4 regions of the Halomonas sp. GFAJ-1 genome follow, and region 1 is predicted to be linked to each of the others. Evidence: predicted binding sites of a transcription regulator. Region 1 holds the regulator's gene; each other region holds the start of a gene.
What was found. Region 1 encodes FliA, which starts transcription of late flagellar genes. Its sites were predicted from a motif close to CTAAAGTTNNNNNNNNNNCNGCCGATA; they were not measured.
Positions count from the first base shown of each region.

Region 2: the regulator FliA is predicted to act here: its motif matches at 4,924-4,950, upstream of MOY_RS14045 (flagellin N-terminal helical domain-containing protein).
Region 3: the regulator FliA is predicted to act here: its motif matches at 3,675-3,701, upstream of fliD (flagellar filament capping protein FliD).
Region 4: the regulator FliA is predicted to act here: its motif matches at 3,012-3,038, upstream of MOY_RS11210 (DUF4019 domain-containing protein).

Region 1 covers NZ_AHBC01000023.1:45,842-52,131, forward strand. The annotation lists gene MOY_RS16665 (bifunctional diguanylate cyclase/phosphodiesterase) at 1-924, opposite strand, end outside; gene MOY_RS06260 (sensor domain-containing diguanylate cyclase) at 921-2,924, opposite strand; gene MOY_RS06265 (OmpA/MotB family protein) at 2,946-3,620, opposite strand; gene MOY_RS06270 (motility protein A) at 3,625-4,440, opposite strand; gene MOY_RS06275 (RNA polymerase sigma factor FliA) at 4,480-5,178, opposite strand; gene MOY_RS06280 (flagellar protein FlhE) at 5,206-5,643, opposite strand; gene MOY_RS06285 (hypothetical protein) at 5,722-6,288, opposite strand; gene flhF (flagellar biosynthesis protein FlhF) at 6,285-6,290, opposite strand, start outside.
Region 2 covers NZ_AHBC01000050.1:20,755-27,044, reverse strand. The annotation lists gene MOY_RS14060 (EAL domain-containing protein) at 1-920, opposite strand, end outside; gene MOY_RS14055 (hypothetical protein) at 1,267-1,620, opposite strand; gene MOY_RS14050 (hypothetical protein) at 1,741-1,920, opposite strand; gene MOY_RS14045 (flagellin N-terminal helical domain-containing protein) at 2,410-4,884, opposite strand; gene MOY_RS14040 (FliC/FljB family flagellin) at 5,179-6,290, opposite strand, start outside.
Region 3 covers NZ_AHBC01000050.1:13,681-19,470, forward strand. The annotation lists gene MOY_RS14010 (nucleoid-associated protein) at 49-1,062, shown strand; gene MOY_RS14015 (tellurite resistance TerB family protein) at 1,173-1,637, shown strand; gene MOY_RS14020 (serine hydrolase domain-containing protein) at 1,746-2,753, opposite strand; gene MOY_RS14025 (hypothetical protein) at 3,196-3,525, opposite strand; gene fliD (flagellar filament capping protein FliD) at 3,781-5,127, shown strand; gene fliD (flagellar filament capping protein FliD) at 5,360-5,790, shown strand, end outside.
Region 4 covers NZ_AHBC01000039.1:128,354-134,643, reverse strand. The annotation lists gene MOY_RS11225 (slipin family protein) at 1-121, opposite strand, end outside; gene MOY_RS11220 (NfeD family protein) at 151-1,512, opposite strand; gene MOY_RS11215 (alternative oxidase) at 1,779-2,420, shown strand; gene MOY_RS11210 (DUF4019 domain-containing protein) at 2,559-2,966, opposite strand; gene MOY_RS11205 (class I SAM-dependent DNA methyltransferase) at 3,126-3,869, shown strand; gene MOY_RS11200 (DUF1456 family protein) at 3,882-4,352, opposite strand; gene MOY_RS11195 (hypothetical protein) at 4,445-4,867, opposite strand; gene MOY_RS11190 (DEAD/DEAH box helicase) at 5,114-6,290, shown strand, end outside.

The DNA.
Region 1 (6,290 bases):
TCCTAACGCCGCCAGCAGCACTATCCCCACCAAGATAATCCAAAACCGCCGCCACCAGTCGTGCAAATAAAAGGTGGTGTCTTCACCACTGATGACTAGCCAGGGAGCATCACTCAACCGCCGCGCGCTAAACAGCCGCTGCGTATCATCGACTGGCGAGACGCGCTCCCACGTAGCCGCAAGTTGATCACTTGCTAAAAAATGCGCCAGTTCGGGGGTACTAACCTCGCGGCCCAGCACGGCAGGCTCTTCGACGCCCCCCTGGGAGCGCTGCATGATGACACGGGGCGTAGCATCTAACAGCGCAAGACTTGCGCCTTCATTTAGGGTTAAACGCCCCATCAGCTGCACAAAATAAGCAGGATTTAACCGTGCAACGATATATGCCTCCGGCTCACCAACGCTGTTTTCTACGCGTAATAGGTGGAGCAGGCGCAGCCCATCCGCGCGCTCTGACCAGTAAAGGCGCGAGACGGCATCGCGGCGGTCACGTTGACCAACTAACCCAGACAAAACGTCCTGCACGCCAACATCAAACCGCGTGCTCTGAAGCGGTAGTGTTGATGCCAATACATTGCCTTGTGGATCAAGCAGGCCAACTTCATCCCAAAGTGCGACCTGGTCGCGCTGCTGCGCTAAATAGTGCGCCAGCAACGTCGTATCAATACGCTCGTCATAGGTGAGTTGATAGAGCGCCTCAACGCTCTCAAGGGCGTGACGTGAGGTCTCCAGCGCACTTCCTAACCACTCTGCTACTACATCAGCACTAGCGCCCGTGCGCGACTGCGCAGAGGTTTGCTGGTTGAGATAGAAGGTGCGCATCTCCCACACCACCAGCATGACGATACCTGCCAGTAATAAGCTGCCAAAGAGCCCTACCCATCGAGGGGAGAGGTGGCGCCATTTCTCACTCTGATATCTCAAGATGGTTCCTTGATGGCGACTTCAACACGGTTACGCCCACTCCGCTTTGCCTGGTACATCGCCATATCCGCGCGGGCGACTAACGTTTTGCAGCTATCTCCGGGCCGCCATGCCGCGACCCCAACGCTGACGGTGATGGGCTGTGGCAATTTATTTACCTCCAGCGAGGCAACAAGATGGCGCAGCCGCTCCGCCAGACCAGCGGCCGCCTCTATGTCGGAGTGAGTCGCTAGCACCACAAATTCTTCTCCGCCCCAGCGGCCCAGGTGGTCACAACCGCGTAGAGAACTTTCCACCAAGCGCGCTAGCGATACCAACACGTCGTCACCCAAGCTATGCCCGTAGCTATCGTTGATCTGCTTAAAGTGGTCTACATCGAACAGCAACACTGCAAAGACCGCGCCATAGCGTTTAGCGGCCACCAGCTCAGCGTCGATGGCTTGCTCAATGCGGTAGCGGTTCCATACTTGGGTCAGCGGGTCGAAATGCGCCAGCTGCTCTAAGCGCTGATTTGCTTCGGCCAGGGCTTTGCGCTCGCACTCTAGGTACATATTGAGCGTGCTGATTTCGTACGCTGAAATCGCCAATGTTAGGTCTTCCCCCAAGTCCACGGCTGCTAGGCGCTCGACCCGCTGCCACGCCTCGCTTTTACCCACCACTTCTTCATGCCATGCCGCTGGAGGAGTGGCTATGACGGCCCCCTGAGGGAAAGCTTTAGGCTGCATCGCCCAATAGAAGCTTTCTACCTGCTCAGGACGGAAAAACAGCAGCCAACCGCGCTGAGCGAGGTTCACGGGCAGGGGCACTGCTAGCACACCACACTGCTCGGGCATGGACAGCGATGTGGTTAACGGCTCCTTAGAGATATCCCGAGTACACCACGGCCCGCTATGACCATGGGCTTTATCCAAGCGCCTAGCCAGCTGGCTAATCGCCTCTGGGGCCGGCGTATTACCAGACTGAAAAACGCTGCCCTTCGCCCATAGTGCCACGCCGTGGGAACGAAACAGTGCCATCCAGGTATCCGCCTGTTCAGCCAAAAGTTGCTGGGGGCTTTGCGGTTCTTCGCGTGCTTTGGTTGAAAGCGCCAAGCTATCCTGCACGCGCTGTAGATAGCGCGCTTCTTGGCGTGCCCGCAGCAGCAGCAGGCGCTGAGTCGCCATTTGCACCAGCATGCGCACTGCGTCACGCACCGGAGGGGCCACCGGGTGTGATTTCGCCGAATAACAAAACAGCAGCCCCCAAAGGCCAGTATCGCTCTGCATAGCAACGCTTAACGCCCCGCGAACGCCAAGACGGTGCAGATAGCGTTGACGCTCTGGGGCAGGGGCACGCAGAAAACTATCGTTAAGTGCCACAGGGAAATCACGGGGGACTAAGTATTCACTGGGCGCTGCCACATCCTCAATTAAGCGCACCGGATGGCGCTCGTAGGCGAGGCGTAAGGAAAGGGGAAAGTCGCTGGAGGGAAAACGCTGACCTAACAGTGACGGTAAGCCGCTGCCGCATGCTTCGGCGACGATCAGCCCGTGCCAGTCGCTGTCAAGGTGGCAGATCGAGACGCGATCGTGACCGGTCAACTCTTGAACAGCCCGCACTAGGTAGTCAAGCAACTCCTCTTGATGACTCGCTTCCGTCAGCCTGAGCAAGCGCTCATTCACCGTGCCTAACAAGCGCCGTTTACCAACCGGTGTCAGTGGTTCAATTTCTACCACAACGTAGGCGCCTGAACGGTAGGCATAAAGCTGAAAGCGCGTTGAGCTCGCCGGGCGGGTAAAGGTTAGCGGCCCGGCCAAGCGCTGCTGGCCCTGTAGCTCGTGACGTAGCCGCTGGCTTAGGCGTTTGCCCAGCACTTCCGACAGCGTCTGATCACGCCCGTCGGTAACGGTCATGCCAACCAGTGCGGCGAGGTTGCTACTGAAAGCTTGAATGCGCCGACTGTCAGCATCCAACACCAGCAAAGCGCCAAACGACTGAAGTAAAGGGTGTTGCTTCGGCACGAAATAGCCTCGAAAAAAAATCTATTCACCCTCAAACTGCTGCTTTAGCAACAGCTCAACGCGACGATTGGCTGCTCGCCCTTCTGCGGTCGCGTTACTTTCCATGGGTTGGGTGTCGGCATATCCGACCGCCCGCATTCGTGAAACAGCGACTCCCTGGCGTTCAAGGTGGCGCACAACCGCAATCGCGCGTCCTACCGAGAGCTCCCAATTCGAGGGGAACCGAGGAGTAGCAATGGGTATATTATCGGTATGCCCCTCTACCGAAATTTGACCTTCAAAGGCCTCAAGCGCCGTTATCAGGTTTTCTAGCACATTCTGCCCTTGGGGCGTTAGCACGGCATCGCCACTGGGAAACAAAAGGCTATCATCAATACGCAGGGTAAGGCCTTCACGGCCTTGGGAAACACTGACCCCGGGAATATTTAGCCCCGCCATCTGCGGCCTTAGCCCCTGGTGACGAGGCTGAATACCAGTGGCTAAGGTTGCCAGGGGCAGCGCAGTAATCGCACTGGCCGAGCGCATTCTATCGCTATCTGCCGCTTCTCCCCCGCCTGGCGGCGTTAACGCCAGCAGGAGGACAAACAGGGTGATTAGTAGCGTCAATACATCCAGATAGCTCGTTAACCAGCTCTCATCCCCCTCGCCTTCGGCATTGGGCATTTCCAGCGCATGACGGGCTTCACTGTTCAGCATGTCGCTACCCTTTTGTCGCGGGGCTAGGCGTGGTGCGTGGCTTTACAGTAGCATCGCGTATTTCGTCGTGGTAGTTGGCAACAAAGGAGTTGAGTGTTTCTTCAATAAACGACGGTAGGCGACGTTTGGTGATGAGCGATATACCTTCAAGCACCATGTTCATGGTAATGAGGCGCTCTTCGGTACGACGCTCAAGCTTAACGGCAATAGGCTTAAACACTAGGTTGGCGAGCAAAATACCGTAAAACGTGGTGAGCAGGGCAACGGCCATGCGCGGGCCAATGACTTCTAGGTCACCCGCATCCATGACTTCAAGCATGTTAACCAACCCCACCAACGTACCAATCATGCCAAAGGCAGGCGCGTAAGTGGCCATCGTGCGGAAAATTTGTGCTTCTGCATGCTCGCGCGCTTTTAACCGCGCTATGCGCCAGCGCAGCATGTCGAAGATTTCATCCTCTTTGGTATTGGCAATGACCAGTTGAATGCCCGTGCGTAGAAACGGGTTACGGGTGTGCTCAAGCTCTTTTTCCACCGCCCGAACATCGCCTTTAAACCATAGCCGAGACATCGACACGAGTTCGTTAATGTCATCTCGAACATAGGTATTTTCACGGCGAAACACTAAGCCTACCAAGCGCACTACCCGAAGTACTTCTTTCAGCGGGTAACTGATAAACGTAGCGGCCAGCGTACCGGTAATGACAATCGCTAACCCCGGTAAGTTAAGAAAGCTTTCTGGGGACTCTGCGGTAAAAAACAGCACGCTTACCAGCAGTAGAATGCTGGCAGATATACCGATCAGCGTAGATGGATTCATCAACGGCTCCTCGCCGGGTTCAAATAAGTGAGTGAGAGATTAATTGGCGTCGTGCAAACGGGCGCGTAAACGGCTAACGGCCTGACTATGCAGCTGGGAGACACGGGACTCGGTAACCCCCAGCACAGCACCCACCTCTTTTAAGTTCATCTCTTCTTGGTAGTACAGCGCCATTAACAGCTTTTCTCGCTCTGGCAGCGCCTCAATCGCCTCAATCAAGGTTTGACGTTGCTGAGCGTCCAACAACTGGTCGAAGAGCAAATTGCCAGCGCCGCTACTAGGCTCACCACCCTCTGTCACCAGCTCTTCAAACGGCAGCAGTTGGCCGCTGTTGGTGTCATTGAGTAGCTGCTGATAGTCGCTTAGCGGCATTTCTAAATCACGGGCGATTTCCCCCTCTTCGGGAGCGCGGCCTAGCTGTTGCTCCAGCCGCCGCACCGTCTCATCCATCGCCCTGGCCGAACGTCGCACGCTACGAGGTAGCCAGTCGCGCGTGCGTAGCTCATCCATCATCGCGCCACGGATTCGCTGGCTGGCAAAGGTGGCAAATGTCGCGCCTTGGGCCGCATCAAAGCGCCCAAGGGCTTCTAACAACCCCACCATGCCCGCCTGGATAAGATCATCTAGCTCGATGCTCGCGGGCAACCTCACCTGCAGCGTTAAGGCCTGACGTCTCACCAGTGGCATGTATTGGGTTAACAGCTCACTCTGTTTGATCCTGCCTTGTGCTGTATACATCCTCGTGCCTCGCGGCTAAAACACTTTTTACTGGTAATTCACGATGGCTTGCAGCCCCTGTACCCGTACCGGCCGCTGGCCGGGCGTTAAGGCAAAACGAAAGTACAGCGGCGCATCGGCGTGCTTTCCGGCTAATGCCATAGTGGAACCCCGCATGCTGTTAAGTGGGATGCACTGTTCAGGGTGACATAGCCAAGCATTGACTGGCGACGCCGGTGGCGCCTCATACCGCCACTGTATCCGATCAATCACTGCGTTTCCCACTTGCGCTGCGCTGGGCGCTACGATGGGCTGGCTGCTGCTGACCCGGTCGCTCATGGCGACCATGACACTGGGAACTTGGCTGCTCCAACTGCCAGGTGCTGCCTGTACGCTACTTGCCAACCCCATCGCGATGAGCGACACCGTAATGCTCACCGTGACCACCTTTAAGATGCTCCTGCCCTGCCTGCTTTGTCGCTGCATGGGTGCTCCCAGTAACGCTACTAGATAGTGGCCAGTACTTCTCTGCCAATACCCGCTTGCTTGTAAACGCTGCAGCCCTTATCGGGCAAGCAGCAGCAGTTCTGTGTCTAAATAACCTGCGGCAGCTTCTCGCAAGTTATCGAGTAATCCTTGGCGTGGCAAGTGGGGCTCATGCAGCGCCAACAGGCGCTTTGGACCTTTGTTGTCATGCACTTGCCGCAAAACTCGGTACATCGGCATAAACGCATCCGCATCGCTACTTACCCACAACGCCCAGCGCGGGTAGCGCGCCACCAGTAATGGCAGATTAGCTGTAGCAGGGTCAACCAGGTGAATGTCCCAGTCATCTGGGTCGCCTGCCCAGCGGCGCCCCAATGCCGACCACTGGCTGAGGCGGCTTCTTACCTTGTTAACCTGGTGCTGATGGGTGGGTAGGCCCACCACCACCAGCGGCTGTTTCGGCGTGGGCGGCGCCTCTACGGTTGGCACCATGGCGGATGCAGCATAAACAGAAGCCGCTTTTTTTGAGACTGGCTCTGTGGGAGCTGGCTCATCCGGTAGCGTATCTTCGGGTATGTCTCCGCGCTGCTGACGCTGTAAATCCGCCCATTTTCGCAGCCCCGCTGCCTGGTCTTGGCTGCTCATAG
Region 2 (6,290 bases), on a different contig from region 1:
GCATCAAGCCCTAACAAGCGTTCAAACGCGGCGTTGCAAAGGCGAATACGGGCGCTATGATCAAACAGTACAACCCCGTCCTGCAGTGCAGAAAGCACCTCCAATAAGCGCGTCCGGGTCATGTGTTCGTGACGCTCGCTGGCATCTAAACGCCGCCGCACCCAGCTTGCCGTCAACGTGAGTAAAGCAATAAACAGCGCCATACCGCCAATCAGGTAAATGAGGCCCGCATGCTCAACGGCCTCCTCTGTGTGCGCTCCCACTTGAGGCACAAACCACGCAGCCCCCATGGCCACGTAGTGCATCCCACAAATAGCCACCGAAGCACACAGCGCGGCGATAAATGCGCAGCGTCGCGAACGCTGCATGCCCCACTCCTGGCGGCATAGGCGATAGGCATAAACGGTGAGCACCCCCAGCCCTACGGCCACGGCTAATGAGAGCAGAAAGAGGTCAACCGCGTAGTAAAGGGTGGCAGGCAGTTGCATGGCGGCCATGCCGGTGTAGTGCATAATGCCAATACCCAGCCCAAGCCCCGCCCCAGCCCACACCACCGCGCGGTGGGGCAGTGCCTCCCGGGAGAGCACGGCCATGGCCCCTAAACTACCCAGTATCGCTGGAAAAATAGAGAGCGCCGTGAGTAGCGGCGCATGGGAGACGGGGAAATCCAACCGATAGGCGTGCATGCCAATAAAATGCATACTCCAAACGCCCAACCCCATTACGCTAGCGCCTGCTAGCAGCCATATTCGCCGCCAGCTTGCCCGCTGGGCCTTACCCACTAATTTAATGATATCTAAACCGGCGTAGCAGGCCGCAAGGGCGATCACCCATGACAGGAGCACTAAGTGGGGTATGTAATGACCTTGAACAGCATTTAACGCAGAGGGATCAACGAGCAGGTTAGACACAATGGGCATGAAGAACCTTTCTGATAAGGGCTTTAGATAGCTACTTTTGTAATGCCTTAATTCACCTCACTTTCACCCCGACTAAGGGCAGCCTCTTATACCTTGCGTGGCAAAATAGGGCATAGCCTCACCCTCTGTAACATCAGAAAAGTGCCGCTAACGCCCCTTTATACAGAACCCACTGAGCCGCTGAAAACCGATTCATCAACGCAAGGTTAAACCTTTGCCTTACCAGTAATACGAGTGTTAATTCTCAACAGGGTGATGGGCGGTGGCATGCTTGGCACCACCTAACGTGCCACCTAAGCGCGCCAATAATGTCACCAATAAAACCAAGAGAGATAGCGGCCTAGAGTTAACCTTGCGGTAAGCGCTGTACGCGATCATAAAGCTGCTTAGCGTTCTCTACCGCCATCGCTTCATAGGCATCAAGAGTGAACAGCACATCCTGGCGGCTGTCGTTCATTACTGTTTCAAGCTCATGGCGGTAGCGTTTTAGCAGGTGCGATAGGTTCATACGAATCATGGTGAGTTCAAGCTGAAACTCCACTTGAAGCTTGGTATAGCGTTCAATCTGGTTAGGCACCGAGCTAGTCTCCAGCACCGCGTTAATCATCTGCTCAATATGATGTTCGACCGCATTCAGCTTCGGGATCAGGTCGTTAACGACCTCTAAAGCAGAAATGGTAGTGGTGGTGGTGGGCTTCACGGTACTCCCTATGAAGCTAGCTTAAAGGCTAATTTCAGTGGATAAAAAAATTAGCGTAGCACCGTCGGTTGGCGTGTGAATGGGCGATTAGAAGAAGAATGGCAGCATATTTCACTGCACTTAAAGATTAGCGTGAGCCAGCATCGCCAGGGTATGTTCCCGCTGCTGTTTAATAGCGTTATCCAGCATCTCAAGAAGCTTGTTGTAATCCTCCGGCATCAGCTCATCCATGCCTGTGTCTTCAAAGCGAGTGAGCGTAGATTGGGTATCATCAATCAGTGCCTGCAGCTCATCAATCACGCGTTGTTGTTCATTGTTTGTAATCAATTTCTGAAGCCAAAAGGTGCCAATGTGAAAAAAGGTCGGCAAGCAAGTGTAACCAACCACTACTGATCTTTTGACTACCGTTCTTGGCACGGCCAACCATGGCGGCCTTTGCTAAACAGGTAATCAATCTCTACTTCCTACAGCAAGTAGCCATCCGCAAGTAGCCATCCCGATATTCAAAGCCACACATCTGCGCTGTCACTCCTCCATCCTTGTTAAGTGCTATACATATCACACGAGCCGTCTATCAATATGAAATAAACCAGCCAAGTGTTATTGCATTCATCCATTACGTTTTCAATGTCGATAGCATCAATAACCGTAGCGCCAATCTCCATGCCCATTACAACCTTAGAACGCGCAACACCCAGTGCTCGATGGTTGTGGCATCCAGGATGCACTCGCGGATAGCAGTGTCGGAAAGCCCCAGCAGGGTGTCAAAACCAGGCGCATAGTTTTTACTTAATCAAGCAGTGCCAAAACGGATTCCGGGATGACATTTGCCTGCGCCAACATACTATTACCGGCCTGCTGCAAGATTTGTGAGCGCGTCATATTGGCCATTTCCACTGCATAATCGGCATCCATAATGCGGGATTGGGCGGCACCTAAATTGATGGCAGTTAGCTGGTTACCTTCAATTAACGAGGCAAGGCGGTTTTCTGTTGCGCCCAAGTAGCTGCGTTTTGAATCCACCATACCGATAGCTTTATCTAAGGCCGCGAGTGGGTTACGTGGTACGCGTAGTCTAAAATCTTCGCCATTTTCACGAATTTGTAGACGAGTATGAGGCACGCCATCATCGTCAAAGCCATCAGCATCGGTTAGCGCAACAATACTAAAGTTGTTACCGCTATTAACATTGCTTGGATAGTAAACCAATACTTCAGCATTGCCGTTTGAAGTTCTAAGAACCACCTCATTGGTTCCCTCCAAGTCAACCAGCGTGGCGGTTTTATACCCCCCGATTACAGCACTTTCTCCGGGTAAGCTAAAATAGTAGTTGCCGTCTTCGCCTTGGCGCAGCACATCTTCAAACTGTTGGCCTTTCGCATCAGTGTACTGGACACTTACGTTCCTTGGATCAATCGTTATTTCAGAGTAACCGCTAACTCGGTCTCGCTCATGACTTGCGAGACCAAGGATATCTGGTTCCGGTTGTGTTGCTGTCGCAGTCGCTGCAACCGCATCGCCATTAGCATCAATCGTTACTTCAAGATCAGCTTCAAAATATGCCTGACTGCCATCAGCCTGTTGGCCACGTATCATCCACTGCCCATCAGTCTCACGCTGCACGATGGCTAAAGAATCTAATCCATTAAAATCGCCATTGAACGTTATGTTGCTTGTATCCAACGCCGATAAGTCTGTCGCCGGCGTTTCTGGATCTATAATCGTAGGCAACCCTGACAGATTAATACCGGCAAAGCCTTGAGAGTCAGCTTGCAGTTCTAAGTCTTGCTCCGGCGTAACACCGGTAAGCTCAAAGTATTCATAATTCGCACTGGAGCTGCCCGTTCTTACAAACAGTTCATCATTTTGATCGCGCACTAAAACGCCACTGGATTCTGAAAACGCAAGTTCCACTCCGCTAGTGGAGTACGTTTCACCACCAAACGTAAAGTCACCAACTATCGGAGAAAAGGAATCATCTACCTCTGGAACAATTGCGCTCGCGTTAGACGCGAATACCAACCGGTCACTTGCAGAGATACTGTCTACCTGAAAAAAACGCTCCTCACCGCTAATCTCTGCGCGAATATAGAGTTCGCCGCTACTATCCTCAGTCAGCTCGGCGGGAAGTAGTGCGCTCCCCCCAGACGATACATAGCTAACACTTGTAGCCCCTGACAAACTGTAGGTTTCACCCCCAAACGAAAATTCATCAGCAATATTCGTATAGGCGCCTGCTTCAACGGTGGTTGAAGGCTCTAACGTTGCCTCAACAGGATAAGCACGCACTGGCCCAATGGAACCGTCAGGACGCGTGCCCGTCACCGTCGTTTCTTCATAGCTGAGCGCAAAACCCGCCCGCCGATAGCTTAAACTGCCATCCGCTAGGCGCTCTTCAAGATAGTAGGTATCGTCTTGTTGAATAAGCCGTTGATTCGCAGGAAGCTCTGGCAATGAGACTGCTTCAGTTTCAAGCGTACTAGCGAAAATTGGTCGCGGTGAACCGATAGATACCTGGCTGGTGTCCGTGGCAGTATTATGCGAAGCCGTTACTGTTACCCGTGAAAAGCCACCACTACCATCGCTAGTGTAATAGCCAAAGTTATTTGAAAAGTAGAGTGGTTGTTCGGTACCAGCAGCAAAGCTAAGTGACGTATCAAGATCATACAGCGGAATATCGCGGGCGACACCACGCAAAGTGTTGCGCTCCGTAACTTCGCCGTCAATACCAGCAACATTAAGCCCTTCTAACCCTAACGCCTCCACGCTAAACCCAGGTGGGCTTAGGTCAACGCCTAAATTTTGGCCATCGTTTGCCCCCACCTGCAGCGGAATACTACCTGCCTGCCCTGTCATCAATGGAATGCCGTTATAGTTCGCTGTTTCCGCTAGCCGATCTATTTCTTGCAGGTTGAAGTTGATCTCTGCCTGAATGGCATCGCTATCACGCGTTTGGTTTGTACCATTAAGGCCTTGCACCGTTAGCTCACGAATGCGTTGCAGCTTGTCGTTAATACGGTCTAGAACACCGTGGGCCGTTTGCGAAAGCGAGACACCATCATTAGCATTGCGGGCAGCTTGGCCGAGCCCCGTACGCTGAGCCTGAAGCCGGTTGCCTATCGCCTGCCCCGCCGCATCATCCTTCGCGCTATTAATGCGCAAGCCAGAGGAGAGCCGCTCCATGCTGGTGGCAAGTGCATTTTTAGATTTGCCCAAATGTTGCTGGCTAACCAGTGAGGTGAGATTGGTGTTGATGACGGCCATAGCGCTTTTCTTCTTCCATGATACATAACGATAACTAGTTAACGGCCTAATGAGCTATAACTTTAGCGAACGTTAAAAAAAAGCGCGTTTAGGCACAATATAACTAAATGACGAAGTGAAATTTATGAGCGATTACCATAGGTTGAGTATCACCAATGACGCGCTGGTGGTCATCATCGGTCATAGCTACCTCACATCAATATCGAACCAATAAAAAAACCGACCCCCATAGGGAGCCGGTTCATTGTACTGCTTAGCGATAGAGAAATTTCCCTACCAAGGCCAAGCCTCAAATTAACCCAGCAGAGAAAGAACGTTCTGCGGAATCTGGTTGGCCTGAGCCAGAACGGAAGTGCCAGCCTGCTGCAGAATCTGCGCGCGGGTCATGTTGGCGACTTCTACTGCGTAGTCAGCATCTTCAATACGCGAACGGGCAGCAGAGAGGTTAGTCTCGTTGGTGTTCAGGTTAGTGATGGCATCTTCGAAACGGTTTTGAACAGCACCCAGCTCAGAACGAAGGCTGTCAATCTGATTTAGCGCCGTATCTAAAGTAGCAAGCGGGTCAGTCGTTCCACCCTGTGTTAGATCAGAAAAAGCAACCTCATCACCATCTAGTTCAAACGTGATGGTGTCACCAGCTACAGTACCTTCTGAAGGATCAAGCGCAATATAGAAACTAGTTGCTTCGCCCTGAGTGACATTAATCCCGCGCGCTGCTAGGTTATCAACTTCAGTCGCATCAGCAGCAGTAATTACAACTTCTGCAAATAAGTTGCCTTTATCGTCCATTTGCGCTTCAGCAGTAGGCGCTACACTAGTAGCAGCAACGCCTAATCGTGCGGACAGGTCATCAGCGAAATCATCAGTGTCTAGAGCGATTGTTTCAACTTCAGTAGTTGCACCAAAGAAACGGGTAATGGCAGTATTTTCTGCGGAAATACCCGCAGCGTCGGCCTCAAAATCAATAGTAGTTGCAGCATCACTGACTGCTGCAGGGCCAGTCACGTTGAAAGAGCCCAGGCCAAGTGTTTGAGCATTGATTTCCTGAAGGCCAACACTAATGCGCTGACCATCTTCGGAGCCAACCTGAATAGCCAGCTGCTGGTCTTGCGCCAGTACGTTAGTGCCATTGAAGTCAGTTTCGCGAGAAATACGATCAATCTCGTTCAAACGCTGACCAATTTCGTCTTGAATGGACTGTAAGTCATCCTGAGAGTTGGTGCCGTTAGCTGCTTGGACAGACAGCTCACGAATACGCTGAACGTTGTCGTTGATCTGGTTCAGACCACCTTCAGCGGTTTGCGCGATGGAAATACCATCGTTAGCGTTACGCTGTGCCTGAGCAAGACCATTGATCTGTGCAGTCATGCGGTTGGCGATGGCTTGGCCTGCCGCATCATCCTTGG
Region 3 (5,790 bases), on a different contig from region 1:
ATTCGTTTTCTGTTTCTTCGCTTTCTGCTTAAAAGGTAACTCCCGCTTATGCCGCTACTGCAAAGCACCGTGCTTCGCCTGGAACCGTCGCTAGATGGCGAGCGCTTAACCGTTACGGCACCGCCAGCTGAAACCCCCAGCGCCAGCGACGATCCAACGATGACAAGCCTGGTGAACGCGTTAAACGACACCTATAACACCAAAGCTAAAGGGTGGGGGCGGTTTGCCGAACAGGGCGAGCAGGCCGGGCCATTGATGGCCTGGCTGCGGGATTACATGGCCGGTGAGCAAGACTTTACCCAGTTTTCTATCGCCATGGCCGAGCGCCTAGCGCAAACGCTGCAAGAGCAGCTCTCTGTCAGTGGCTACCTGGTTGTTGCTCACCTGCGCCAGGGCGACACCGAAACCCTGTTTTTAGGCTTGGTGCACCAGCGGGAAGGCATTGGCATTAATGAGGCGCACCAGGCGGTGCCCGCCGCCCAGCTCAATACCCGACAGCTAACCCTGGCGGTACGGGTAAACCTTACCCAGTGGCAGAGTGATTCCGAAAGCGCCCAGTATGTGTCGTTTTTAAAAGATCGCGGCGGCAAAAAGCTCGCCGATGGCCTAATCGCCCTGCTCGGGATGGAGGAGGGCATTGATGCCCCCGCAGAAACCCGTACGCTGCTGAAAGCCTTCAGCGACTACGTGGAAAAAGAGGATTTTGATGACGAGGCCAGCCGGGAAAAAACCGACACGCTAGTCGACTACGCCAACGAGCAGCTGAGCCGCGGCGAGCCAATGACCTTAGAAGAGCTTTCAGGGCTGGTAGACGAAAAACAGCCCAAAGCGTTTTACGACCATATCCGCAACGCCGACTACGGCCTTTCCCCGGAGATACCGCCGGATAAACGCACCATCAGCCAGTTCCGCCGTTTTACCGGCCGCGCCGGTGGCGTTTCCATCAGCTTTGACTCCCACCTGCTGGGTTCCAGCATCGAGTACGATGAACACCAAGATCGCCTGATCATCAAGCAAGTGCCCAAGCAGCTAAAAGAGCAGCTGGCTAAGCGTAAAGAGTGAGGGGAAAGTGGTGAAGGTTGGAGTGTTGAGGGATGGGCTACGGTGCGTAGCGCGGCACTAACGGCGGTGGTAGACGTCGTAAGATAAGGTTTTATAACAGGAGAAACAGCGTGCTGGTTGCTATCACTAACTTCTTCCAACGGGCGCTGGCGGAGCCGGAGCAGCGTGAAAATCGAACCATTACGTTAGAGCTAGCCACCGCGGCGCTGCTGTGCGAAGTGATGCGCGCCGACTATGACCAAAGTGACGCCGAACGCACCGCGCTCAAACAGATGTTAACCACCCGTTACCAGCTAAGCGACAGCGAAGTGACCGAGTTAATGGCGCTGGCAGAAGCGGAGGTGGATGATGCGGTGGATCACTATCAGTTTGTCAGCCTAATTAAGCAGCACTACGGCTACGACCAGCGTTGCGAACTGGTGGCATTAATGTGGCAGCTGGCTTGGGCAGACGGCAGCATCGACCCGCTTGAAGAGCACCGCATACGTCGGCTGGCAGACCTTTTACATGTAAGCCACGGTGATTTTATTCGTACCAAACTGCAGGCAAAAAAGCCGCGTGCCGCCGATAAGTGATGCCCAAAATGAGGCCACCCGCTTAGCTGATCTGGTACGCCCTATAGCAAATAGAGCGCAAAGCACCAGCGGTCAGCGAAGATCAACTTAGTGGGTCAACATAGCAGCTCAACGTAGCAGCTCAACGACCAGATCATTTAACTGCTGGTGAAACTGGCCGCCCGGAGAAGGGGGCGTTGGGTCGGACGTAATCACTACGGTCATTTCCCGCTCTGGAATGACATAGAGCGCCTGCCCGCCGTAGCCCCTGCCGTAATACACCGGCACATCCGCAAGCGTTGTAATAAACCACCCGAAGCCGTAACCATCCCCTGTCCATGGGGATTGGCCTCTGGGTGTCCAAGAGTCTTCAACCCAGCCTTCCGGCAGCACCCGCTGGCCCACTCCGCTGTCATCGACGACCATGCCATCATTACGATACAGCTCGCCGATCGCTATAAGCGCCCTGGGTGAAAGCTGCATATCGTTGCCGCCAAAGTAGATGCCCTGGGGGTCGCGCAGCCAGGGGGGTATCGCAATGTTCAGCGGCTCGCCCAGCAAACGCTGCGCAAGGGCGTGGGTGGTTTCGCCACTTGCCTGGGTGAGTGCCGCAGAAAGCAAATGGCTGGTGCCCGTGGAGTAGAGCATGCGCCCGCCGGGTTCATCCACAAACGGGCGGGAGAGTGCATTATTCACCCAATTGTTGCTGGCGACCCAAGCGCTGTAGTTGCTGCCGGAAGTACGCTCCAACCCCGCCTGCTGAGCCAGCAAGTGCGTCACGGTAATCTCATCCACCTTCGGGTCAGCGCCGTTGGGTAGCGAGCCTAACAGCGCCACCAAGGTTTGCTCGGTAGACTCGATCGCTCCCGCCTCAATGGCTGCGCCGGTAATGGCCGCCAGCACGGTTTTGGAAAGCGATTTGATATTGGTAGGTGCAGCGACGCCCGGGCCACCCTGATGCAGTTCGTGAACAATACTGCCCTGGTGAGCAACGACCACCGCATGCACACGGTCTAGTGCCGCCGTTTTCTGGTCGAGAGCTTGCAGCGCGCGGGAGCTTGGTGCATCGGCTGCCGCGCCAGCGCTAAACAGCAGTGAAATAGCGGCACAGAAAATCAGTAGCACAGGTAAACGCATAGCATCACCTTGGCAAAGAGCGGTGGCAGATGGGAAAAGAACAAGCAAAGGTTCGAGGCTAAGATACAGGAGAGGTTCAATCACGAAGTGATGGGGGGCATTATGCAAAAAGATCAAAAGCCTGCTAGGCTTGAATTGTTCGCTTTAAGGTAAGCAACCCTTTGATTTCTCTAAAACGCAAAAAGCAAGGAGCGCCGTTATGCGTAGCATCATTTACATCGTAGGTTTAGTGGTGGTAGTTCTGTTTGTTCTATCGATGCTTGGCCTGCGTTAATCCAGCACGCCCCGACATAGCAAAGCGCCTGCAGGTAATTGGCTTCAACTAGCCCCTGCGGGCGCTTTGGTTTTTAAATATCTTTTTTTAAATCACTGGTTTCAAAACAATGGTTTAATAACAGTAGCTTCAAAACCGCCAGTGTCACGTACCGGCAAGCAGCAAGCGCTACGCGCAGTCTGCGGCCCCTTGGCCAAACATATCGAACATCATCTCCCGCCCCATGGCCGTTAATACCAAACGGTGGTAATCGTTAAATTCCGCGGCACCGCTCTCTTCAAGCACCTGCTGGCAAGCCTGCCAGTGGTTATGCTGCGCGCCTAGCTGATTAAGCTCGCGCTGGGTAAGGCCGCGCTGGGGCAGAGTGAGGGTTTCAAGTACGTGGCCGCTGTCGTAAAGCAGCTCGGCAACGGTAGAAAGACAGTGACGCAGGCTGCGCTGCACATGGTAAGCGGCCGTAGCGACTTGGGGTGCGGGCTGAAACACCGGGGAAGGCATAAATGTTCTCCTGCAAACAGGACCAAAACGGGCTTGTTGCAGTGCATTATAAAGCAATGGGTGTGTTAGACCAAGGTCTATGTCGGGATGAGCGTTAAGCTGCCATTTACATGCGGTAACGTTTGAATGCTTAAAAGTTTTCTTTAATGTTTAAGTTTAGGGTTTAATAGCCGATAACCATAAATTATAGATCGACATCTAACAGATAAGCAGCGTCAAGATAGTAGAGGGCGTTTTAAAAAAGGACGGTATTGTATGGCTACCATTTCATCACTCGGCATTGGCTCTGGGCTAGACTTGAACGGCTTACTGGATCAGCTGCAGGAAGCTGAGCGAGGCAAGCTCGAACCCATAGAGCGTCAACTGGAAACCCAGCAAACCAAAATTTCCGCTTACGGCCAGCTACAAAGCTCCCTTGCTCAGTTTCAAACGGCCTCTGCAGCGTTAAACGATAGTGCACTGTATGAAAGCCTTTCCACCAACGTAGGTGGCAGTGCCGTTACCGCCGCTGCAGATGGCGAAGCGCAGCCCGGCAACTACAACGTAATGGTTGAACGATTGGCGAGTGCTGGCACGCTCGCGACAAATTCGGTCGCTGATCCTGAAGCTTCTCGCACTGATACAGATCGTACCTTAACCCTACAGTTCGCCGGTGATGACCAGCCAGGTGTGCCGGTACAGATTGCTGCTGGAAGCTCCCTTGAAGATATTCGCGATGCGATAAATGCGACCGAAGATAGCGGTGTGTCTGCCTCTATTATCTTTGATGGTGAAGAGTATCGTTTAGCGCTGAACTCTACCCAAACCGGTGAAGCAGCTTCCGTATCTGGCCTTGAATGGGATGGTGCTGACAACCCTCTAGCGGCTGATGTCATTCAAGCGGGTCGAGATGCCTCGTTAAACGTTAACGGCATCGCGATCACCAGCCCTACCAATCAAGTGGAAGGCGCTATCCAAGGCGTGACGCTTAACCTGCAAGAAGAGGGCAGCAGCACCATTGCCGTAGAGCAAGACACCCGCGCCGTGCGTGAAGCCGTCACCAGCTTTGTGGATGCCTATAACGACCTAAAAAGCACCATGGGTGAGCTAACCAGCTTTAATGCGGAAACAGGTGCCGCGGGCGAGTTGCTGGGCGACAGCGCCATTCGCACCGTGGAGTCCCGCCTGCGCAGCGTGCTCAGCGGCGGTGTGGAAGGCCAGTTCTCCATGCTGAGCGATATTGGTATTTCGCTACAGCGGGATGGCACGCTAGCTATCGATGATGATGCGCTGGATAACGCCATTGCCAATAACCAAGATGCGCTTTCGACGTTTTTTGCCGGTGATTCAGCTGAAACCGGCATGGCCGGCCAGTTGAATCAAACCATAGAGCAGCTGCTAAGCACGAACGGTACCGTCACTGGGGCCATCTCTGGTGCTGAAAACCGCTCTGAATCCTTGGTTGAACGCTACACACGTATGGAGCAATCCATCGAGCAAACCATCTCCCGCTATCGTACCCAGTTTGGTCAGTTGGATAGCATGATCGCCCAGATGAACCAAACCAGCGATTACCTCACCCAGCAGTTTGATGCACTGGATGCCCAGCTAGGCCGCAGGTAACAATCGGTCGTGATGCCCTAAAACGCCTGCACCAAGCAGGCGTTTTTGTTAGATAAACCTCCTGCCTTCTTTGAAAGCTCGAAAAAGCGCTAAAGTTGTGCGCTGTTCTGCCGATAAATAGTATATCTATTTTATGGGGGCGCTGAGTATCACTGCGCGCGCCCGTTCGGTTGTTTAAAAATGGCTTGTTTAAACTAGCCATGGTTTAGCTTTTGCACTGAGGAAATCCCGCATGGCGACAATAACCTCTCTTGGCGTTGGTTCTGGCCTTGACCTAACAGGGCTGCTTGATCAGCTTCAGGAAGCCGAGCGGGGCAAGCTTGCGCCGATTACGCTTCAGAAAAAACAGCAGCAGGCGAAAATTTCCGCGTTTGGCCAGCTGCAAACGTCGCTGAATGCGTTTCAAGACTCAGTTGCGAAAATTAACGACCCCAAACTGTACCAAAGCCTTTCCGCCAGCGTGCGGGGCGATGCCGTTAAAGCCACCACCACTGCCAGCGCACTGCCGGGCAGCTACCGGGTGGAAGTGAGCCAGCTTGCCACCTCCGGTACGCTGGCCTCTAGCAGAATTACCGAAGGAAAAGATGAAGCGCTAGACCTGCAAGGCGCCACCGCGATGCGGCTCAATTTTGGTAGCGGCGATTCCGTGGATATCGATATTGC
Region 4 (6,290 bases), on a different contig from region 1:
TCACCGTTTGAAACCGCCCAAGGAAAAACACAACCCCACGTTTATACTCCGGTAAAATACGAATAGAGGCAGCGAATAGCATCACTACCAACACTACGGGAACCAAATATGAAAGCATCATTGCACACCTCGTCTCGCCGTTGGTTTTGATTAAGAGGGCGTTACATGCACGGTTAGCCCATCAAGCCTTACTACCTTTAAGGTATCGCCTTGCTTAACGGGCACATCACACACCGCATTCCAGCGCTCGCCGTGCAGGCGCACATGGCCCTGAATATTAAAGTCATCTAACGCCACCGCGTGCGCCCCAATCAGCTGTTCTGCCCCACTGTGCACAGGCCTTCTACGCAGTGTGGCAAACCGAGTGAGTGTCCATAGCATCAAACTTGCTGAAAGTAGCGCCACTCCACCGATTAGTGGTAGCGAAATAGCCAAGTATTCAGCATCCATCAGCATGACCGAGCCAAGCACAAAGGCTACAATACCGCCTGCCCCTAATATGCCAAAACTGGGTAGTAGCGCTTCTCCCACCATCAGTATTAGCCCCACCAAGACCAGTGCAAGGCCCGCATAATTGATGGGCAGAACCTGAAAGGCAAAAAGCGCTAATAGCAGCGAAATAACGCCGATGGTGCCGGGAAATAAGCTACCAGGGCTTGAGAGTTCGAAAATCAGCCCGTAAAAACCGATAATCATTAAGAAGTAGGCAATATTAGGATTAGTGATCAATGACAGCAGTTGGGTACGCCAATCAGGGTCAAAGCGCTCAACGATCAGGTTTTCCGTCGCTAATGTGACATCTCCCCGCTTCATCACCACCGTCATACCATCCAACTGCGCGAGCAGGTCGTCGATATCTTTTGCGACAACATCAATTACATTCTGCTCTAGTGCTTGATTAGCAGTGAGATTCACCGCGTCGCGTACCGCTTCTTCCGCCCAATCTGCGTTGCGTCCGTGGCGCTCGGCCAGGCCCCGAATAAAGCTAACGGCGTCCTCCAGTACCTTTCGATCCATCGCACTGCCTTCACGCTCAGACTCTTTTGCATCACCTTCGTCTGTGTCTTCCTCCCCGCTAGCAACGCCAGAGCCAACCATTTGCACTGGCGTTGCCGACCCTAAATGGGTGGCAGGTGCCATGGCCGCCACATGGCTGCCATATAACAAATAGGTGCCAGCACTTGCCGCGCGTGCGCCGCTTGGCGACACATACATAACCACGGGGGTTTCGGAATTGAGCATGGCTTGGATCATGTCACGGGTAGTTTCAACCAGCCCGCCAGGCGTGTTTAACTCAACAATAACCAGATCACTGTTCTGCTCTTGAGCCCGACGAAGGCCACGCCCAAAGTAATCCTTCGTTGCAGGCCCAATGGCACCCTCAATGTTGAGCACCAGTGCCTTACCACCACTATTTTGCGCCATCGCCTGCCATGTAAAAGACGATGTGGCCATGATGACGCCAGCGAGAAGCATCCAGAGCCAGTGCGATTTGAGAGAAAAGGCTTGCATGATCGCTCCTCGCGCTTCGCGCCATCACCTAAGTCTTACAACAGTGACCACTACCACACCGCTTAGTTTCACAAAACCTATACAGCATGTAGGAACCGGAAAGCAGCTGTTAATATCAGAACCTCTTTTTAACGTAGCACCTCTGGGTGGACTCGCCATAAATTAAGTAAAAGTAAGCACTAATTCTTACGCTGTTTATCCTTTTTGAGTGAACCAGACTCTTATACAGAAGTCGTACTACCAGATAAATTCAGATAAGGAACATAATGATGCGCACCACCAACGACCGTTCAACCGAAAGCGACACGAAGCAGACCCACTATCAACCGCGCGGATTTTCTGACCGCATTGCATATCGGTTAGTACGCTTTATGCGCTTTTTTGCAGATGTTTTTTTTGCAGGCCGCTATGGCCATCGAGCGGTAATTTTAGAAACCGTGGCCGCGGTGCCAGGTATGGTAGGAGGCGCCATTCAGCATCTACATGCCCTGCGGCGAATTAAAGATGACGACGGCTGGATTCGTACGCTGCTGGATGAAGCTGAAAATGAGCGTATGCACTTGATGACGTTTATCGAAGTGGCCAAACCTAACCGCTTTGAGCGTTTCATTATTATGTTGGCGCAAGGTATTTTCTTTAACCTGTTTTTCTTGCTTTACCTCTGCTCCAGCAAAACTGCCCACCGGGTAGTGGGTTACTTAGAAGAGGAAGCCGTTTATAGCTACACCGAGTACCTAGAAGGGATTGATCGCGGCGAATACGAAAACATTCCCGCTCCGCAAATTGCTATCGACTACTGGAACTTGCCTCAGGATGCTCGGCTGCGTGAGGTGGTGGTTGCAGTAAGGGCGGATGAAGCAGACCACCGCGACACTAATCATGATTTTGCGGATCAGCTTTCTCAATAACTCTCTCAGTAACTCTCCCAATAGCGCTGTCTAAGCAGTTCTATTTCAATCATTATACTCAGCTGTTTCCACTACTGGTTGAGTTGGCGCCGCTGGATTAGCGGCGCTATTGTATCTTCCGCCACGTCTGCCCTGTCCTTATTCGATATAATAGCCGCTAACGCGCCAAGTGCCGTTTTCAAGGTGGGGCGTTACCACCTCCATAACCCTGGGGTTATTTTCAAAACGTGTTTGAAACGTGAACTCCTTATAGTCCCCTCGTGGAGCACCGGGCATAGACGTATATTGCGATACCCTTACACGGCGTCGCGTTTCCGCTGCACCAAAGTCCCGCCGGGACAGCGAAATAGTGCGCTGAAGCATAGCCGCAGAAAGTGGCGCTTGTAGCAGCGGCGATGCCTCATCCCACGCCTGCTGGTATTCCCCTCTATCTACCGCCGCTAACCATGCCAGCGCAGCCGCTTCGGCCGCCTGCACAGAAGCTTTAGCATAGGCCGGAAGAGTGAGTAATAGCGTTGTAAAACAAAGGGCAAGTAGTTTGCGCATAGCGGGCTCTTGTGGTGACGTTAAGATTACCTACCTGTGAGGTGTTATCGGGAAGTAGCCGGATTTCTTTAGCCGTCGTCCCGCCCTCGCTTCTCAATTCCTACCCGCTCGTTTACTATGCGCCATCCCTTTTATTCCAGCTTCCATCACTAGGCGACCATGTCTGTCAACGCACTTTATACTGATCTTTCTGGCTACTACGATTTGATGTGCGTAGACATCGACTATCAAGCGCAAAGCAACGCCATCCGCAGGCTGCATCAGATATTTGGCAACGGTGGCACCACCCACTTGGATTTAGCCTGTGGTACCGGCCCCCATGTGCGCCATTTTATCGACGCGGGCTATACCAGTAGTGGGCTAGACATTAACCAACCGATGCTGGATATCGCCGCCAAGCGCTGCCCAGAAGCGCACTTCTCGCTGCAAGATATGAGCACCTTTGAGATTAACGAACCCCTCGATCTCATCACCTGCTTTTTGTACTCAATCCATTATAACGATGGTATTGAAAAGCTAACGGCGTGCATTGCCAGCGCCCAACGCGCACTGAACGCAGGCGGCGTCTTCTATTTTAATGCCGTCGATAAAGACAAAATCGACAACGGTTTATGCGTTAAACACACCGCCAAGCAGGCAAACAATACCTTTACCTTTCGCTCTGGCTGGCATTACTGCGGGCACGGAGAAAGACAGTCACTCAGGCTGAGTATCGAAAAAACGAACGATGAAGAGACGCAGGTTTGGAATGACGAGCACCCCATGGTGGCAGTGAGTTTTGCAGAATTAAGCGCCCTATTGGCGCCTTACTTCGAGGTGCATGTGTTTGAGCACAACTACGACACCATCTCGCCGTGGGATAACGCCTCTGGCAATGCGATTTTCGCTTGCGTGAGGCGCTAGCTTTTTAGCACTTTAACTCTCGGCGTTGGGCCGTAGCTGACGCTGAACGCCGAGCAGGAAGTTACGTAGCATTTGGTCTTTGCACTCGCGATAGTTCTTATGGCTGGGCTTCCGGAAAAAAGCGCTTAGCTCGTGACTGCTTAAGGGCAAGCCCACCAGCTCAAAAATCTCTAAAATGTCATCCGCTTTTAAATTCAGCGCAATACGCAGCTTCTGGAACACCATATTATTGTTCAACTGCGCTTCCGGCGCGGGCTGCGGGCCTTCGCGCTTACCCCGCTTAAAGCTGATAAAGCCATTCAGAAACGACGCCAGCTCCCTGTTCTTCATTGTGACAAAGGCGTCATCTTCATCCTTTTTCAGCCAAGCGGTTACTTGCTCTTGTGTCACCTCAACCTCTGCAAGAGCGAAGATATTCACGATGGTGTTATCTTTTAAATCAAAGGTATAGCGAATACGGCGAAAAATATCGTTATTGGTCAAGAGCGAGCCCCTAGTCTTAGGTATGTTCAACACCATCAGCTGTTAGCTGAACCTGTGTCTGTCATCAGTGGTTGGTACATCAAGAAAGCAGTTTAGCCTGCAGTTAACGTTTCAAGCAGTTCATCTATTTCTGCTTTCAATTCGTTGTCTTCAATTCGACGTGCGCTCTCTTTTGCCTCTTGGAGGTTTTTGATAGCCGCGTCTGTTTGGCCCAGCTCCACTTGCAACATTGCCATGGAAAAACCGATGGATGACAGATGGTCTTTCGAATCTATCGCACTGGCTTTTGCTAACGCTTTTTCGTAGAGGGCCAGCGCATCTTCCAGCTCTTCGGTGAAGTCCGCCAAGGTTTCCCACTGCTCTGGGTGATCTTTATCGGTATTTTCATGCTCGCTGCAAATCGCCTGTAGCTCGGCATACAGCGCTTCAAAGGTGGCGCGATCATCTTTGGCGGCGGCCTTCATCAGCTTTTCAGCAAGTTCGTAAACTGCCTTGTATATTTTGGTATTAATCATTAACCACTACCTTTCTCTATTTAAAAAACAGTAACAAGTAAAACAAATCTGCTGAACGCCAACGTTTGTAACACAGTCACTTCACCGCAACCGGCGACATTATACCCCTTAGGGATGGCCCCCGGGGCGGTCATTTATGGCTTTATGGTGGGGGGGGTAATGAGGCCCTTCCTAGGGGTGCTTTTACGCTATACTGCACCACTTTTTATTTTCGACACCCCTTACGACCCTTTGTCAGAGCGTCTAATGCCCTTTTCAAAACTAGGCTTATCCAGCCCACTCGTTCAAGCAATTACTGAACTCGGTTACAAAGCACCCACGCCCATCCAGGAACAAGCGATTCCTGTCATTCTTTCGGGTAAAGACTTAATCGCCACCGCACAAACCGGCACAGGTAAAACCGCTGCCTTTGTGCTGCCACTGCTGGAAAAATTCAGTAAAACAGCCGAACCGCTGCGCGGCAAACGCATTCGTGCGCTGATCCTGGTGCCGACCCGCGAGCTGGCAGTTCAGGTTGAAGCCAGTGTGGCGCAATACTCAAAGCATACCCAACTCACCTCAATGGCCGCGTATGGCGGCGTGGATACCGCGCCGCAAAAAGAGCGCTTAATCGAAGGCGTGGACATTCTGGTCGCCACACCGGGCAGGCTGCTGGATTTGGCGCATCAGCGCGCGCTGCACTTTGATGAACTGCAAGTCATGGTGCTGGACGAAGCGGACAGAATGGTCGACATGGGCTTTGTCGATGATATCCACAAAATCATCGTGCGCCTGCCGGAGAACCGGCAGAACCTATTGTTCACGGCCACCATGACCAACGACGTGCGCGCCATCGCCCACGCGTTTTCAGACAGCAAAATGACCGACTTGGCGGCTGACATTTCCATTACACCCAATGTCCGCGCCGCCGCCACGATCAAACAGTGGCTGATCACGGTCGACAAAGACACCAAGTCCGCCCTGTTGAGCCACTTGATCAACCAGCAAGCGTGGGATCAGGCGCTGATTTTTGTCGAGAAAAAACACAGCGCCGCCAAGCTGGTGGCTCAGCTGGAAAAACGCGGCATCCAAGCGGATTCCATCCATGGCGGCAGAAGCCAGGCCATGCGTGAAAAAGTGTTGGATCAGTTCAAATCGGGCGAACTGAAGTACCTAGTAGCTACGGGCGTCGCCGCTCGGGGACTGGATATTGGTGAACTCAGCCGTGTAGTGAACTACGACTTACCTTTCCAGCCAGAAGAGTACATCCACCGCATTGGCCGCACCGGCCGTGCGGGTGCCTCCGGTGAAGCCATCTCGCTGGTCGATATCAGTGACTTTAAAAACCTGTGCGCAATTGAAAAGCGTTTGAAAAATACAATTGAGCGCAAAGAAATTGAAGGCTTCCCGGTTAAAAAAACCGTGCCCGCGTCTAACTTAAACC